DNA from 2 places in the Pseudoalteromonas sp. K222D genome. Region 1 is predicted to be linked to the other one. Evidence: predicted binding sites of a transcription regulator. Region 1 holds the regulator's gene; the other holds the start of a gene.
What was found. The regulator sigma-54, encoded in region 1, starts transcription at its own class of promoters, with help from an activator protein. The targets are predictions, from matches to a motif close to GTTGGCACGNNNNTNGNNT.
Positions count from the first base shown of each region.

Region 2: dps (DNA starvation/stationary phase protection protein Dps) is a predicted target of sigma-54. The motif match lies at 4,065-4,083, and genes of this name have one in related genera.

Region 1 covers NZ_JAGGDL010000004.1:81,253-89,009, reverse strand. Annotated here, with positions in the region: gene mgtE (magnesium transporter) at 1-506, opposite strand, end outside; gene J5X91_RS03900 (HPr family phosphocarrier protein) at 654-926, opposite strand; gene rapZ (RNase adapter RapZ) at 970-1,815, opposite strand; gene ptsN (PTS IIA-like nitrogen regulatory protein PtsN) at 1,837-2,289, opposite strand; gene hpf (ribosome hibernation promoting factor) at 2,294-2,581, opposite strand; gene J5X91_RS03880 (RNA polymerase factor sigma-54) at 2,608-4,101, opposite strand; gene lptB (LPS export ABC transporter ATP-binding protein) at 4,171-4,896, opposite strand; gene lptA (lipopolysaccharide transport periplasmic protein LptA) at 4,893-5,438, opposite strand; gene lptC (LPS export ABC transporter periplasmic protein LptC) at 5,428-5,985, opposite strand; gene kdsC (3-deoxy-manno-octulosonate-8-phosphatase KdsC) at 5,982-6,533, opposite strand; gene J5X91_RS03855 (KpsF/GutQ family sugar-phosphate isomerase) at 6,534-7,505, opposite strand; gene J5X91_RS03850 (calcium/sodium antiporter) at 7,515-7,757, opposite strand, start outside.
Region 2 covers NZ_JAGGDL010000008.1:15,053-22,809, reverse strand. Annotated here, with positions in the region: gene J5X91_RS06125 (cation:dicarboxylase symporter family transporter) at 1-1,023, shown strand, start outside; gene J5X91_RS06120 (DUF6515 family protein) at 1,266-1,862, shown strand; gene gss (bifunctional glutathionylspermidine amidase/synthase) at 1,983-3,851, shown strand; gene dps (DNA starvation/stationary phase protection protein Dps) at 4,146-4,661, shown strand; gene J5X91_RS06105 (TonB-dependent receptor) at 5,512-7,757, shown strand, end outside.

The DNA.
Region 1 (7,757 bases):
AGTTCGCCGCGCAGACGAATGTAACGCAGTACCACATCTAGGGTTACATCAGGGCGAATGGTTACTGTATCTGTGTTCATCAGCGCGCCAGCAGAGCGTTCCTGATAGGAGAGTGCTTGCGTAGCACGTTCTCTATCTTGAATGTCCATGGCGCTAACCACGTCTTTATAAACCGTGTCAGGCAGGCTTCGCAGTACTTCACCTAAGTCATCGTGGCCCATGTCTTCAGTGGCAGCAGCAATGTGCTTAGGTTCCATTTGGGCAATAATGCCTAAACGTACATCTTCAGAGAGTTCTTCAAGAACATCACCTTGTACATCTGGATCAACTAATTGCCAGAGCAGGCGACGAACTTTGTGCGGTGATGATTCTAGTAAAAGGGCGGTATCACAAGGAGCTGTTTTTGCCAGCATGCGCCTAACTTGAACAAACTGACCACTATTGAGTGACTTGGTCACTTGTTGTAATTGTTGTAGTGGGTAGTCTTGTTCGAAAGTTTCGGGCATTGGCGTCCTTAATTTACTTTTATAACGTTAGGGAAGAAGTTAATCATTAACTTCGTTCAGTTTATCTTACTTTTTTTAGCCAAACTAGCTTAAGGTTTTACTAAGCCTATATTTTAGCTCGATAACTTGGTTTAAATAAAGTGTCTGCTATTCTTGTTCGTTAAAGCGCTGTGCTATTAATTGGCCAACGGCATGTAATGCATGCTCAGCATCGGGTCCTTCGCACACTACTTTTACTTCTTTACCTTGGCTGCTTTCAAGTAGCATTAAAGCCAGTACGCTATCGCCAGCGGCTTCTTTTTCATCCTGAAATAAGGTAATAGATGCGTCAAATTGTACCGCTAATTGTGCTAATACGGTAGCGGCTCTAGCATGCAGACCAAGTTTATTTTTTATTAAAAACGTATTTTCTAAGCGCATAAGATACTCTACTTAAGCTGAACAGATGATTGTTTAAATTGAATTATTTTTCTTGCTCGCGATGGCGAATTTTTACATTAGGGTGAGACATAGCAAAGCTTTCACCAATTGTTTGCGCTAAATAAACTGAGCGATGCTGACCACCGGTACAGCCAATAGCAATCGTTAAGTAACTACGGTTATTACGCTCTAGGTGTGGTAACCACGTCTGTACAAAGGTTTGAATTTGCCAAGTGAACTTTTGCACAATACTATGACTAGCTAAATAATCTTTAACGGGTTGATCTAACCCAGTTAAGGGCTTTAGCTCAGGTTCCCAGTGTGGGTTTGGTAAAAAACGCGCATCAAAAACATAATCAGCACCTTTGGGAATACCATGCTTAAAGCCAAACGACTCAAAGGTAATGATAAGCTGTTTGTCTTTTTTACCGAGTATGGTTTCACGCATAGATTCAGCAAGTTGATGCACACTTAAATCGGTTGTATCAATGACATGATCAGCCCGCGTTACGAGTACATCGAGTAATTCTTTTTCTTTTTGTATTGCTAAATCTAGCGGTAGCGAATCAATCGAAAGCGGGTGCAAACGACGCGTTTCTGAATAACGGCGGATTAATGTTTGATCGTCACTATCTAAATAAAATAACGTTGGTTTAGCAAAGTCGGGCAAGTACTCAAGAATATCGTTAAATTGCTGCTGATCTTTAGGCAGGTTACGCACATCTATACTAACGGCTATTTTATCGTAGTTATCAGAGACACTGCGCACTAATGAAGGCAGTAAATTTACCGGAATATTATCTACACAATAGTAACCTAAATCTTCTACAACACGTAAAGCAACCGATTTACCAGAACCCGATCGGCCACTTATAATAATTAATTCCATTTACCACCCCTTTATTAGTAACTAGGATTGATCCAAAATAACTTGGTATAATGCTTCATCAGACTTTGCCGCACGCAATTGCTTACAAAACTCTTTATCGTTTAGTTTATCAGCTATTGTGGCTAGTGTTTTCAAGTGCTGCTGGTTATCGCCATCGGGCACTATAAGTGCAACAAAAATATCAACTGGACGATTATCAATTGCATCAAAATTAATAGCGGTTTCGCTTATTAAAATTAAGGCAAGAGGTTCCTGCGCCCCGCTCATACGGCCATGTGGAATTGCTATTCCTCGGCCAATACCGGTACTGCCTAGCTTTTCTCTTGCCAATAAAGCAGTGAGAATATCTTGCTGGGGTAAATACGGCATTTTTTTATGCGCGAGTTCACTGATGAATTCTAAAATTCTTTTTTTACTATTAAAAAGGACCACAGCTTTGCTGCAGTCCTGGCATATAAGTGAGCTTAATTTCATAGTGTTAGTGTCGAGCAAACTTCTCTTTGTGTTTAATTACTTGACGATCGAGTTTGTCAATCAACGAGTCAATGGCAGCGTACATATCTTGGTGTTCGGTCGATGCAAATAGCTCAGCGCCACTTACAAAAATTGTTGCTTCAGCTTTTTGACTTAATTTTTCTACATCGAGAATAACATGCACATTAGTTATGTGATCTGAGTGTCTTTGCAGCTTTGCAAATTTATTATTTACATAGTCTCTTAATGAGTCTGTAATGTCTACATGACGACCAGTTAAGTTTAGTTGCATCAGCATTTTCCTCTTTGTTGTACGTCTTAAATCAAGCTTTTACGTTGATTCGACGGGGGAATAGCCAGAGATTCGCGATATTTTGCAATTGTCCGTCTAGCTACTTTAATTCCTTGCTCAGCCAATATATCTGCAATCTTGCTATCACTCAATGGTTTGGCTAAGTTTTCTGCAGCTATCAACTTTTTAATCAAGGCACGTATAGCAGTTGATGAACATTCGCCACCATTTTCGGTGCTTACATGGCTTGAAAAAAAGTACTTAAGCTCAAAAATGCCACGTGGAGTGTGCATGAATTTTTGTGTAGTGACCCGTGAAATAGTCGACTCGTGCATTTCAACTATTTCGGCAACATCGTTTAAAACCATAGGTTTCATGGCTTCTGGGCCATGTTCAAAAAACGCTTGTTGTTGCTTAACAATACAATTAGTTACTTTTAGGAGTGTTTCGTTTCTACTTTCTAGGCTTTTAATAAACCATTTAGCTTCTTGTAAGTGCGAGCGAATAAATTGGCTGTCACCACTGGACTTTACCGTACGAGACATAGCAGCATATTGGCTGTTAACACGTATTTTTGGCATGCTATCTGGGTTTAGCTCTACCACCCAGCGGCCTTTTATTTTTTTAACAGATACGTCAGGTATAACGTATTCAGATTCTTCTCTGACAATAGTATCCGCAGGCTTAGGATTAAGCGTATGAATAAGTGTCATTATTTCTTTAAGCTCTTCTTCTTTGAGCTTAGTTTTTTTCATTAACGTACGATAGTCGCGAGCAGCGAGTAAATCGATATGATCAGTTAACACCATTTTTGTTTCGTTAATATAAGGGGTGTCTTTATCAAATTGGTTTAATTGAATACATAAGCATTCTTGTAAGCTGCGAGCTGCAATACCAACAGGATCAAATAATTGAATGCGCTTTAGCACTGCTTCTATTTCATCTAGTTCTACTTCGTGTTCGTCATCACTTTCTTGATTAAAGCTTGCTAAAAGGTCTTCGCAACTGATAGTTAAAATACCAGAGTCATCTACGGCTTCAACAATAGCTATGGCAATAGCTTCGTCTATAGGACTAAAAGGAGTGAGCTGTAATTGCCACATTAAGTACTCATGCAGAGTTTCGGCTGATGCACCTTGATAAATAGATTCATCTTCAGGCATTGGCCCCGATGAAGAGGCAGGCGCTGCGCTCATATATTCATCCCATGATACATCCATGGCCATATCGTCGCTTATGGTGTCTTTGTTTAGTGCTTCACCGCTATCTTGCTCATACTCGCTCGGGGTGTCATCGGCAGAGGCACTAACAGTAATATCATCTGCTTTTTGCTCGTTTTTACCAGCTGATTCTTCCGTGTAATCTTGCTCATCAACTTCTAGTAGCGGGTTGCTATCAAGTGCTTCTTGTATTTCTTGCTGGAGATCCAAGGTACTAAGCTGCAATAAGCGAATAGCCTGTTGCAGTTGCGGAGTCATTGTAAGTTGCTGGCCCATGCGCAGCTGTAATGATTGCCTCATTTATCTCTAACAATCCTTATAAATTGATATGATTAATCTTAGCAGATGCTTATAGTAATAACATAAATATTACAGTTTGAACTGCTCGCCTAAATAAACATCACGTACTGTTTTATCGTTTAATACAAATTCAGGAGTACCAGATGCAATTAGCTCACCATGAGAAACAATGTAGGCTTTTTCGCAAACATCAAGGGTTTCCCTTACATTGTGGTCGGTAATTAGCACGCCAATACCACGGTTTTTAAGGTGTTCTATAATTTTTTTAATATCGAGTACTGAAATAGGATCCACGCCAGCAAAGGGCTCATCAAGTAATATAAATTTAGGATCTGCAGCTAAAGCACGTGCTATTTCTACGCGGCGGCGTTCACCACCAGATAACGCCATGCCTAAGCTGTCGCGAATATGTTGCAGGCTAAATTCGTCCAGCAAGCTATTTAGGGTTTCTTCTCTGGCTTGTTTGTTTAGTTGCTTACGCGTTTCTAAAATAGCCATTAAATTTTGATACACAGTGAGCTTTCTAAAAATAGACGATTCTTGTGGTAAATAACCAATACCTAAACGAGCACGGCTGTGCATAGGAAGTAGGGTAATATCGTTATCATCAATTAATATTTTGCCTTTGTCACTAGGAACTAAGCCTACAATCATGTAAAAGGTTGTGGTTTTACCAGCACCATTTGGACCAAGTAAACCAACAATGCTCCCTGCTTTTACTTCAAGGCCTACATTTTTAACAACTTCACGGCCTTTATAGCTTTTTGCTAATAGCTCTGCTTTTAATGTACTCATGGCTGACCTTTATTGAGTTTTTGTTCTTTTTTTACGTCTATAGGCACTAAAATAGTGTGCACCCGATCAGTTGAGTTTTCATCTTTTTCAGCACTTATAAGCTGTTGCTCTATATCGTAGGTGATACTTTTAGCCGTAATTTTTTGCCCAGCTTGAGAAATGTTTGCATCTCCTACTAGGGTTAAAAAACGTTTCGCTACATCGTAACGTACTTCGTTAGCGCTGGCGCTCATGACAGTGCCATCTGCTTGCTTTTCTTCAAAATATGCAGGGCTGCCTGTGGCAATTAATAGTTGTTTATTATCGCCAAGTTCGTCGCGCTTATGTACTTCTAAACGATCGGCGGTGATACGACGATTACCGTGGATAATCTCTACGTTTTTTTCAAAAATACCAACATTTTCTTTTAGTTGACCTTCTTGTCGGTCAGCACTAATAGAAATTTGATTAGCTAGTGGGGAAGTACTTTGCTCTGCCGCATTACTATTAAATGCAAGTATAAGCGATGGAATAATAAGTATTTTTGCAAGGTTATTGGTCATAATATAGTGTTCGCGTATGGTTAATTAGTTTTATCACCTCGGTTGTTAAATTGGCTTCAAGGCCTTTACCGGTGATCTTTAAATTCGGTCCAGTTATAATAACGGGTTGTTCGCTGTGCATAGTGAGTAGCTTTATATCTACTTGAATATTGTCGGCGGTGATTTTGTCTATCATTGCACCATCAATTAAGTTTTGGGCAGTTACATTACCCTCTAAAATTAATTGTCTTTCATCGTAAAGTGTTGCTTCATCAGCATTTATACGCCACGTTTTTTGTCTGTCGTCGTACAATATAAAAGTAGGTTTTTCGAATAAGGTAAATCCTAGCTGCTCGTAAAGCTCCGTTTTAACCGCAGTTACTTTATGGCTAATTTCACCGTTTTCGTCAAAAGCTGTTTGTTTTAGCTCAATGGCGGTGTAATCGGGTTTAGCTATCACTTCTGCGTCGGCTTTAACAACCGTATTTATCTGAGTAAAATAAGGGTACCAAAGCCAAACCATACAGCTGATGAATAAAACGCTTAAGACTATGCGCGCTATATTCATGAACTAGTGCCTTGGCTGGTTAATGGTTTATTGTTTTCAAGCATAAGTAAGTCGGTCAGCTCTCTTACTGCACCAAAACCACCCGGCATTTGCGTAGTGTAATGTGCTAAGCGTTTAATTAGTGGGTGCGCATCGTTTACTGCGACTGCAAAGCCAACTAACTCCATAACAGGCATATCTGGGCCGTCATCACCAATATAAGCAATTTGCTCATCGCTTAAATTAAGCTTGTTTTTAAGCTCTTGGTAGGCAATAAGCTTGTTTTCTTGACCTTGATAAATATGCTGTACGGTTAAGCTGGTCATGCGTTGTTGTACTATTTGCGAGTGCCTGCCGGTAATAACCGCTACTTCAAAGCCGCTGTTAATAAGTGCTTTAATACCAAAGCCATCTTTTGTATTAAATGCTTTTAGCTCTTCACCTTGGTTGCCTAGGTAAATTCGGCCATCAGAAAATACGCCATCAATATCGCATATAAGTAGCTTTACTTTTTTTGCGCGCGCTTTAGCGTCATCACTTAGCGCTTGATAGAGCTCTTCAAATTGCATTTATAATACTCCCGCTTTAAGTAGGTCTTGCATATTGAGTGCACCAATAGGCTGATTATGCTCATTAATAATAATTAAGCCATTAATACGTTTATGTTCCATAATATTAAGCGCTTGCGCAGCAAGCATATCTTGGGTTGCCGTGGTACACGATTTAGTCATTACTGCATCTATTAGTGTGGTATGAATATCAACGCGTTGCTCTAAAATACGACGTAAGTCACCATCGGTAAATAACCCGGCAAGTTGCTGATTATCGTCAACTATGGCGGTCATACCTAAGCCTTTAGCTGTCATTTCAATCAGCGCATCTTTAATGGTTTGCGAAGTAGTTATAATAGGCGTATTTACACCGCAGTGCATAACATCTTTTAAGGTGAGCAGTAATCGCTTCCCTAAACTGCCACCGGGATGTGACAGTGCAAAATCATCGGCAGTAAACCCGCGCGCTTCTAACAGTGCTACTGCCATTGCATCGCCCATTGCGAGTGTGGCAGTGGTACTTGCTGTTGGTGCTAAGCCTAATGAGCAGGCTTCTTTTTCTACTTTAATGCATACATGCACGTTAGCAAGTGTTGCCATGGTTGATTGCGTATTTCCTGTCATGGAAATAATTTTTGCACCAAGGCGTTTTAACACTGGAATAATATTAAGTACTTCACTGGTTTCGCCAGAGTTAGAAATAAGCATAACGACATCGTTTTTAGTGATCATGCCCAAGTCGCCGTGGCTGGCTTCGCCAGGGTGCACAAAAAATGCAGGGCTGCCAGTACTTGCTAAAGTTGCCGCAATTTTATGGCCAATATGCCCCGACTTACCCATACCAATAATTATAATACGGCCGCTGCAGTCATACATAAGCTGACATGCCTGATGAAAATTATCATCTACATATTGTTTTATATCAAAAAGTGCTTGGCGCTCGATATCAAGAACGCGTAGTCCTTGCTCGATAAAACTTAGCTTGGTCATAGACAACTCTTACCCTATTTGACTAAAAATGTAACCTTGGTAAATCAAAAATGCGCTTAGCAGTAAACCACCTTCTACTCTATTGATACGCTGAGCGCCTCTAAAGTTCAATGACATAACAATAAGTGCCAAGGTTGCTGCAATCATAATCAGTACATCACGATTAGCAATAGAAGGGTCGATTACCGATGGGTTGATAATACCGGCAAGTGGTAACACGGCTAAAATATTAAAAATATTTGAGCCCACAAT
Region 2 (7,757 bases), on a different contig from region 1:
TCTATTTTACTGGTTACCACAGCCCTTGCTGCATTGGTTGGTATTGCGGTTACTTATGGCTTTAACTTAAGCGTAGAAGGATTAGTGGCCGGCACTCGTGAAGCGGCACAAATGACTACTTTAGAGAGTAAAGCGGCTAATGTTGCTAACTTAAATGTGCCACAAATGTTGCTTAGCTTTATTCCAGAAAACCCATTTGCCGATTTAAGTAATACACGTTCAACCTCTATTATTGCCGTCGTTATTTTTGGCGTGTTAATAGGCATTGCAGCACGTAAAGTAATGCTAGAGCGCAGCGAACTTACAGCGCCTATTCGTACTGGTGTAAACGCTTTACAAGCCACTGTAATGAGCTTAGTTAAAATGGTTATAGCTTTAACGCCTTACGGTGTTGCAGGATTAATGGCGAATGTAGTCGCAAACTCAAGTGGTAACGACATTCTTAATTTATTGGCGTTTATTATCGCCTCTTATGTCGCTATTTTATTAATGTTTGTTGTGCACGGCATACTGTTAAGCCTAGTTGGGGTTAGCCCAAAACATTATTTTACTAAGATTTGGCCAGTAATGACCTTTGCTTTTAGTTCGCGCAGTTCAGCGGCATCAATTCCAATGAACATAGATACACAAGTAAACCAACTTAAAGTTCCCCCAGCTATTGCTAATTTATCAGCCTCTTTTGGTGCTACGATTGGACAAAATGGCTGTGCAGGTATTTACCCTGCAATGCTAGCAATGATGGTTGCACCTAGTGTGGGAATAGACCCGATGACTTTTGAGTTTATTCTACCCTTAATAGGTATTGTAGTGATTAGCTCTTTTGGCATTGCCGGTGTAGGCGGCGGCGCAACTTTTGCTGCGCTAGTGGTATTACCAACAATGGGATTACCCATAGAAATTGTTGCGTTACTTATATCAATAGAACCATTAATTGATATGGCACGTACTGCGCTTAATGTGTCAGGCTCTATTACTTCAGGTGTGATCACCAGTAAAATAATGAAAACGCCACAGCAAGACTAATTAATAATTAAGCCCAGCTTTGCTGGGCTTTTTATACTGCGCTACAGTTATATATAAAACCCGCAAAACAGCCCATAATCAACCACTTTCCTGTTCATTTAGCATGCTCAAAACCCTACCAACAAGCATTTTAGTTATGTAAACATATGTAAAGCTTTGTGTAATTACAGCCGCTATCAGTTGCTATTCAGTTTCAGGCTCTAATATCGGTTATGTATAAAAAACATAAGCGAGACATTACTATGAAACAAATAACTGTGAAACTAACACCTATAAAGCTAAACACTATTAACTTAACTGTTTTGTTAGCAGTGTTTTTAACACTTACTATGCTCTCAAGTAACGCCTTTGCAAATCCGCAAAATGTACATAACAAACACCATAAACCAGGTAAAGTGATACATCATATTCCTAGTAATAGTGTATCGGTACGTTTTAATGGTGCAGTATTTAATACCCATAATGGCACTTACTATCGTAAACACAGCAGAGGCTATCGAGAGGTAATGCCACCAAGAGGTTTACATATTAGATCACTGCCTAGATACCACTCACGTTTAAGGCATCGCAATAACACTTATTATACCTATCAAAATGTATATTATATTGCCGAAAATAACGGCTACACAGTAGTAGATACGCCTAAAATACAGGTTAACCGAGCAATCAAAGTAAATAACAGCAACAATTATAAGCTTGGGCTGTTTTACGACTCGCTACCAACGGCAGCAAAGCCCGTAACTATTAGCTCGGTGCAGTACTTTAAATATGATGACATTTATTTTTTACCGCAAGTTAGTGATGATGTAATTAAATATCTCGCTGTTAAACTCAATTAATACTGTCTTTATCTGTCGCAAATAAAAACCTAAATAAGGGCATAGCATTTTATCTTGCTATCAAGCTACTTCGCTCCTATAGTCAGCAGATTATAGGCCTTTATTTTGAACAAACTTGTTATGAAAACTAGCACTCCAGCTCGTGATTTTGGTGAACTATTAGGTTACGCACCTGGTAATGTTGCTGTTTACTCGTCTGACTATGACTCTGCCGACGAAAGCATTTACCCTAACCGCAGTGCCTATCGCAGTTATTTAGATGGCATTTATATGGGTTATAAATGGCAGTGCGTTGAATTTGCTAGGCGCTGGATGTATCTCAATCATGGTTATATTTTTGATGACATAGCCATGGCTTACGATATTTTTGAGCTACGCTCAGTACGTGAAGTTAACAGCCAAAATAGACTTCCCTTACAAGCATTTAAAAATGGCGCAAAGCATCACCCTCAAGTTGGTAGTTTACTTATTTGGGAAGAAGGTGGTGAGTTTGAAGAAACCGGCCATGTTGCCATTGTAGTAGAAGTTCACCCTGATAAAATTCGTCTTGCTGAGCAAAATGTTGGCCATCAAACATGGCCACAAGGTCAAAATTGGTGCCGCGAGCTTAAAGCTAAAATAACCAAAGATGGCGACTATTGGATTGAATGCTCTTATAACGATGCAACTATTTTAGGCTGGATGACCCAAACTGATCAAATTGAACACGCAGAACCTACCACTGAAATAAACACCGATTTATTTACAATAAAATCTAATTATATTGCCGATACAGGCCAAGCTGCAAAGTCATGGTTAAATATTGCTAATGATGACGAAGCCGCCTATGTAGACATGATGCAAGGCCACAAGCTTACCTCCAATGCAGAGGATCAACATAGCTACTTTACTATTTCACACACAACCCAACAAGTCATTGAGCACGCCACTAATGAGCTGCATGGCTTATTTATGCATGCCACCGATTATGTGTTACAGCACCCTGAGCTATTAAAAAAGTTTAATTTACCTGAAGTAGTACTCAATAAAATTCGTCAATCGTGGGATAACCGCTTAAATCAATTGATCACCAGTCGCTTTGACTTTGCACTAACCCCCGCAGGCTTAAAAGTGTATGAATACAACTGCGACTCCGCTTCGTGTTATATGGAAAGCGGTAAAGTTCAGGGTAAATGGGCAAAGCACTTTGGGGTTAAAACGGGTATTGATGCAGGCCAAGACTTATTTAAAGACTTAGTAAAAGCATGGCGAAAAAGTGAAGTAAAAGGTTTAGTTCATATTCTTCAAGATGACGAGCCAGAAGAGCATTACCACGCTTTATTTATGAAAGAAACAATTGCGGCAGCAGGTTTTGAGTGCAAAATTATTATTGGTTTAAATACTCTGTCTTGGGATGCCTTTGGCAATATTATTGATGCCGATGGCAATAAACTTAATTATGTATGGAAAACCTGGTCGTGGGAAACTGCACTTGAGCAAATTCGTGAAGAATGCGAGGCTGATCAAGCTCAAAATCATAATTTTGAGCCGCAATGGCAAGCAGGAGCAACCCCGCGGTTGGCTGATGTATTATTGCGTAAAAATGTCATGGTTTTTGAACCACTATGGACACTGATCCCCAGTAATAAAGCAATCTTACCGGTGCTGTGGAGTTTATTTCCTAATCATAAATATTTGCTCAATACCGCGTTTGAGCTCAGTGATGAATTATTACAAACCGGCTATGTAGTAAAACCCATTGTTGGCCGCTGCGGAGCAAATATTCAACTAGTCGATCAGCAACAACAAACCATTGAGGAAACCGCCGGACACTTTGCATCCCAAGAGCAAATATATCAGCAATTATTTGCGCTACCAAAAGTAGACGATTACTTTGTACAAATATGCAGTTTTACCACAGCAGGAAAATATTCTGGTGCGGGTGTGCGAGTCGATAAAAGCATGATTATTAATGGCCATAGTGACTGTATGGCACTGCGGATTGAATAACTCGTCAAATTAATAAACAATACTTTGCGGGCTTAGTTTTAGGGCTTAGCATTAAATATAATAGCTAAGCCCTTTAGCTATTATATTTATTACACTGTGCATAATTTACAAAAAAGTGCATAGTTTTCAAATATGTAATATTTAACATCATTCTTCCCCTCATATTGAAAACCCTATCTGATTGTATATAAACAACTTTATTTAAAATCCCTTCTCGGCATGGTGATTGCTTTAAATAAAGTAAAGTATGTTCATATAGTAATTAATGGGCAAAATAATTAAGTAGGAGAAATTATGAGTAATAGTAACAAAACAGCTAAATTTACCGCTCCAGGTATGAGTAACGATTCAGCAGAAAAAACTATCTCTACACTCGACAATCGTATGGTTGCGCTAATTGACTTACAACTTACCCTTAAACATATTCACTGGAACGTAGTTGGCCCTAATTTTATTGGCGTGCATGAAATGCTAGACCCACAAGTTGCGGTTGTACGCGAAATGACAGACACCATTGCTGAGCGCATCGCAACGCTAGGTGGAGTACCTGTTGGTACGCCAAAATCAATTGTTGATCGCCGTACATGGGACGAGTACTCAATTGGTAAAGCCCTCGTTACCGAGCATTTAAGTGCACTCGATAATGTATATAGCGGTATTAATAGCGATCATCGTAAAGCCATAGATACGCTTGCTGATCTTGATCCGGTTTCTGAGGATATGATCACCAGCCAACTAGCTGAGCTAGAGCAATTTCAATGGTTTATTCGTGCTCACCTTGAATCATCAACAGGTGAACTACAAAAGTAGGTGCACTATTATAACTGGCATACATAGCTAAATATTTATTGTTAGTTAATAATTTAAAATTAAGAAAAGCCCGCATTATTAATAATGCGGGCTTTTTAAGTGCTAATAACTTACTAAAATAATAACCTACTAAAATAATTGCACATCATACATAGCAAAGTATCTGCATTTTGCTCTTAAAAAGTTTCCCCCCAAGTAGCCATTAAATATTGTCACGCTCAGCAAATGCATAAAAAAGAACTTCCCCCGATTAACCCCTCGTACATCTGCATTTAAATTTTATATTATTATTACCAGTCGATATTTTATTTATATTAGCAATTAAATTGGTTAACCAAACCAATTTTAAACTTAAAATAAAAACTACAAAGCCATTACCAGTAAGTAATTTACATTTCTTATTTTAAATAAACGCCTCATACCCCCTCAGTAAGTTAATTTCTTTTTATCGCCTTGGTACTTATCAGCACTTTCTTATCTAAAACAATGAATTTTTATAGGTTAAAACCCCAATCTTCCCAAATAAGTAAGGTTAAACTCACCTTGCTTTTAAAAATCATAATTAATAAATAGCAATAACAAACCTATATACCAACATTAAATTAAACTTTTTAACTGCGATTACAAAATAAATTAAAAACATAACTTGTTAAATTTGTTAAATATTAAATAAAAAGAAACCAAAATTGTAATACCAAATTCACATTACTGGTAAGTAAAGCTTGAAATTAAAACTTAATTGGACTAATTTTAACCACACTTTACACATTACCAAAAAAAAGCAAAGAACCTAAAAATTGGTATACCAAAGCGCATCATCAACACACAATTACCCAAACGGGAGAGATACATGAAGCTTAATCGAATTACTTCCTCACTAATAAACAAACAACATAAAAGTAATCCTGCACTTATTAGCGCGGCCGCACTTATTTTAATGACATCATCTACTTTAGCTGCACAAGAGTCTGAAAACACCTCAGCCACAGCAGATAAAAACATAGAGGTTATTGAAGTAAAAGGAATTCTTAACAGTATGAAAGCAGCTGCAATGCTTAAACGTACTGACGGTCGTATTGTTGATGCTGTTGTTGCTGAAGACATTGGTAAATTACCAGACAATAATATTGCCGAAGCCCTGCAACGTATTACTGGTGTATCTATTAATTCTGACTTTGGTGTGGGTGATAGTGTTTCGATTCGTGGTTTACCGCAAAACCGGGTTGAATTAAATGGTCGCTCTACTATTGGCGATTCTCGTGATGGCATTAGCCTTCAAGATTTTCCATCAAGTTTCTTAAAAACAGTAGAAGTTGTTAAGTCGCCAACTGCCGATATGATTGAAGGCGCACTTGGTGGTACGGTTAGTTTAAGAACGGTTCGCCCATTAGAATTAGATAAACTAACAGCGGCCATGTCATTAGATGCAGAATATGCAGATAAAACCGAAAACGTAGCGCCTATTTTCAGTGGATCTGTTGGTAATAATTGGGATTTTGATGAAATGGGCACGTTTGGTGCCATTGCTATGTTTTCATATCAAGATCGCGAAATTCGCCAAGACGAAACGTCTAGCCGCGTAAAACCTCAAGACATAGTAATTAACGCTCAAGAAGGAAACACACCAAGCGGTAACGCCATCGTCAGAGATGAGCACAGTATTGAGCAATATGTAGAGAAACGTGAACGTACTGCTGTAAATTTATCACTTCAGTGGGCACCACACTCGGGTAATGGCATGGTATACCTTGATTTAAGTGGTACTAAGCGCTCTGGTGAGCAAGCTGGTAACTCTATTTTAGGTGTAGCAGGTTCACTATCAACAGATGCAAACACCACACAAGACGCTAACGGCGTAAATAACTATACGTTAACTAACGAATTTGGTATTCCTAAAACATACAGTGATTTTCGTGATACTGACTCGTTTTCAAATGCACTTGGTGCAGAATGGAGTCTTACCGATAGCATCAAAATTTCTGGTGAAGTTGCTGTTGCATCCTCTGAAAGCATAAGACCAGACTCAGAATTTACATTGCGTCCAATCGAAAAATCGACGTTTGAAGCCAGTGGCGGTGTTGATTTAGTAAACCATTTATATGATGGCGCATTTTCACAAGACGGTAATCGCTTACCAAGCATTATACACTCAGATCCAACTGCATTTACTAATCCACAAAACTTAGCATTAAGAACATTCAAAAGTGAAGATAGAAAAACCAATAATGATGAAACAGCGGTTCGTTTTGATATTGAAATGTTTGAGCCGTTAAGCAGTGCAAACTGGATCTCTAAAGTAAAAGCAGGTGTTCGCGCTACTAAACGTGATTACGAATATGAACAATACAAAGTAGAAATTAAAGATATTTATAAAAACGCTATTAACGACTCAGATGGGTCATTAGCAACTTTATGGGCCGATGATTATAACGCGCTGTTCCCTGGCAGCTTTACAACTATGAGCCACGATAACTCTTTTAATCAACTGGGTCACTCTGGTCAAAACGATCTATTAACATTCCTTACTTATAATGGCTTATCTAACCCAAGTAATACGTATGCTCAATTACAACAACTATTAGCAGGCACTAATTTAGCGTCTACTGGGAGCTTACACGACAATCAAGAGTTTCAAGAAAGCGCATACAAAAATGTAGTTGAAGACACCGCTGCAATTTATATATCGGCTTATTTAGATTTTGATAGCGTTACAGCCATTGTGGGCGCTCGTTATGTAACAACAGATCTTGAGTCAAGTGTTTACCAAAACGGTGTAAAAGTGACGGGTGAAAATGATTACACCGACTTTTTACCTAGCTTAAACGTGACATATAACTATTCAGACGAAACACTATTTCGCTTTGCTGCAGCAAAAGTTATGCGCAGAGCCGACTTTAGCGAGCTAAGCCCAGCATTTGACGTAAATAACGACCGAACGGGTGCAACTCAAGGAGCTATTGATTTAGAACCATACCGCGCAACCCAATACGACTTATCTGTAGAGCATTACTTTGATGAAGGTAACGTATTGTCTTTTGCACTATTTTATAAAGATGTTAAGTCATTTTTAAGCAACGAAAGCACGTGTGTTGCCTC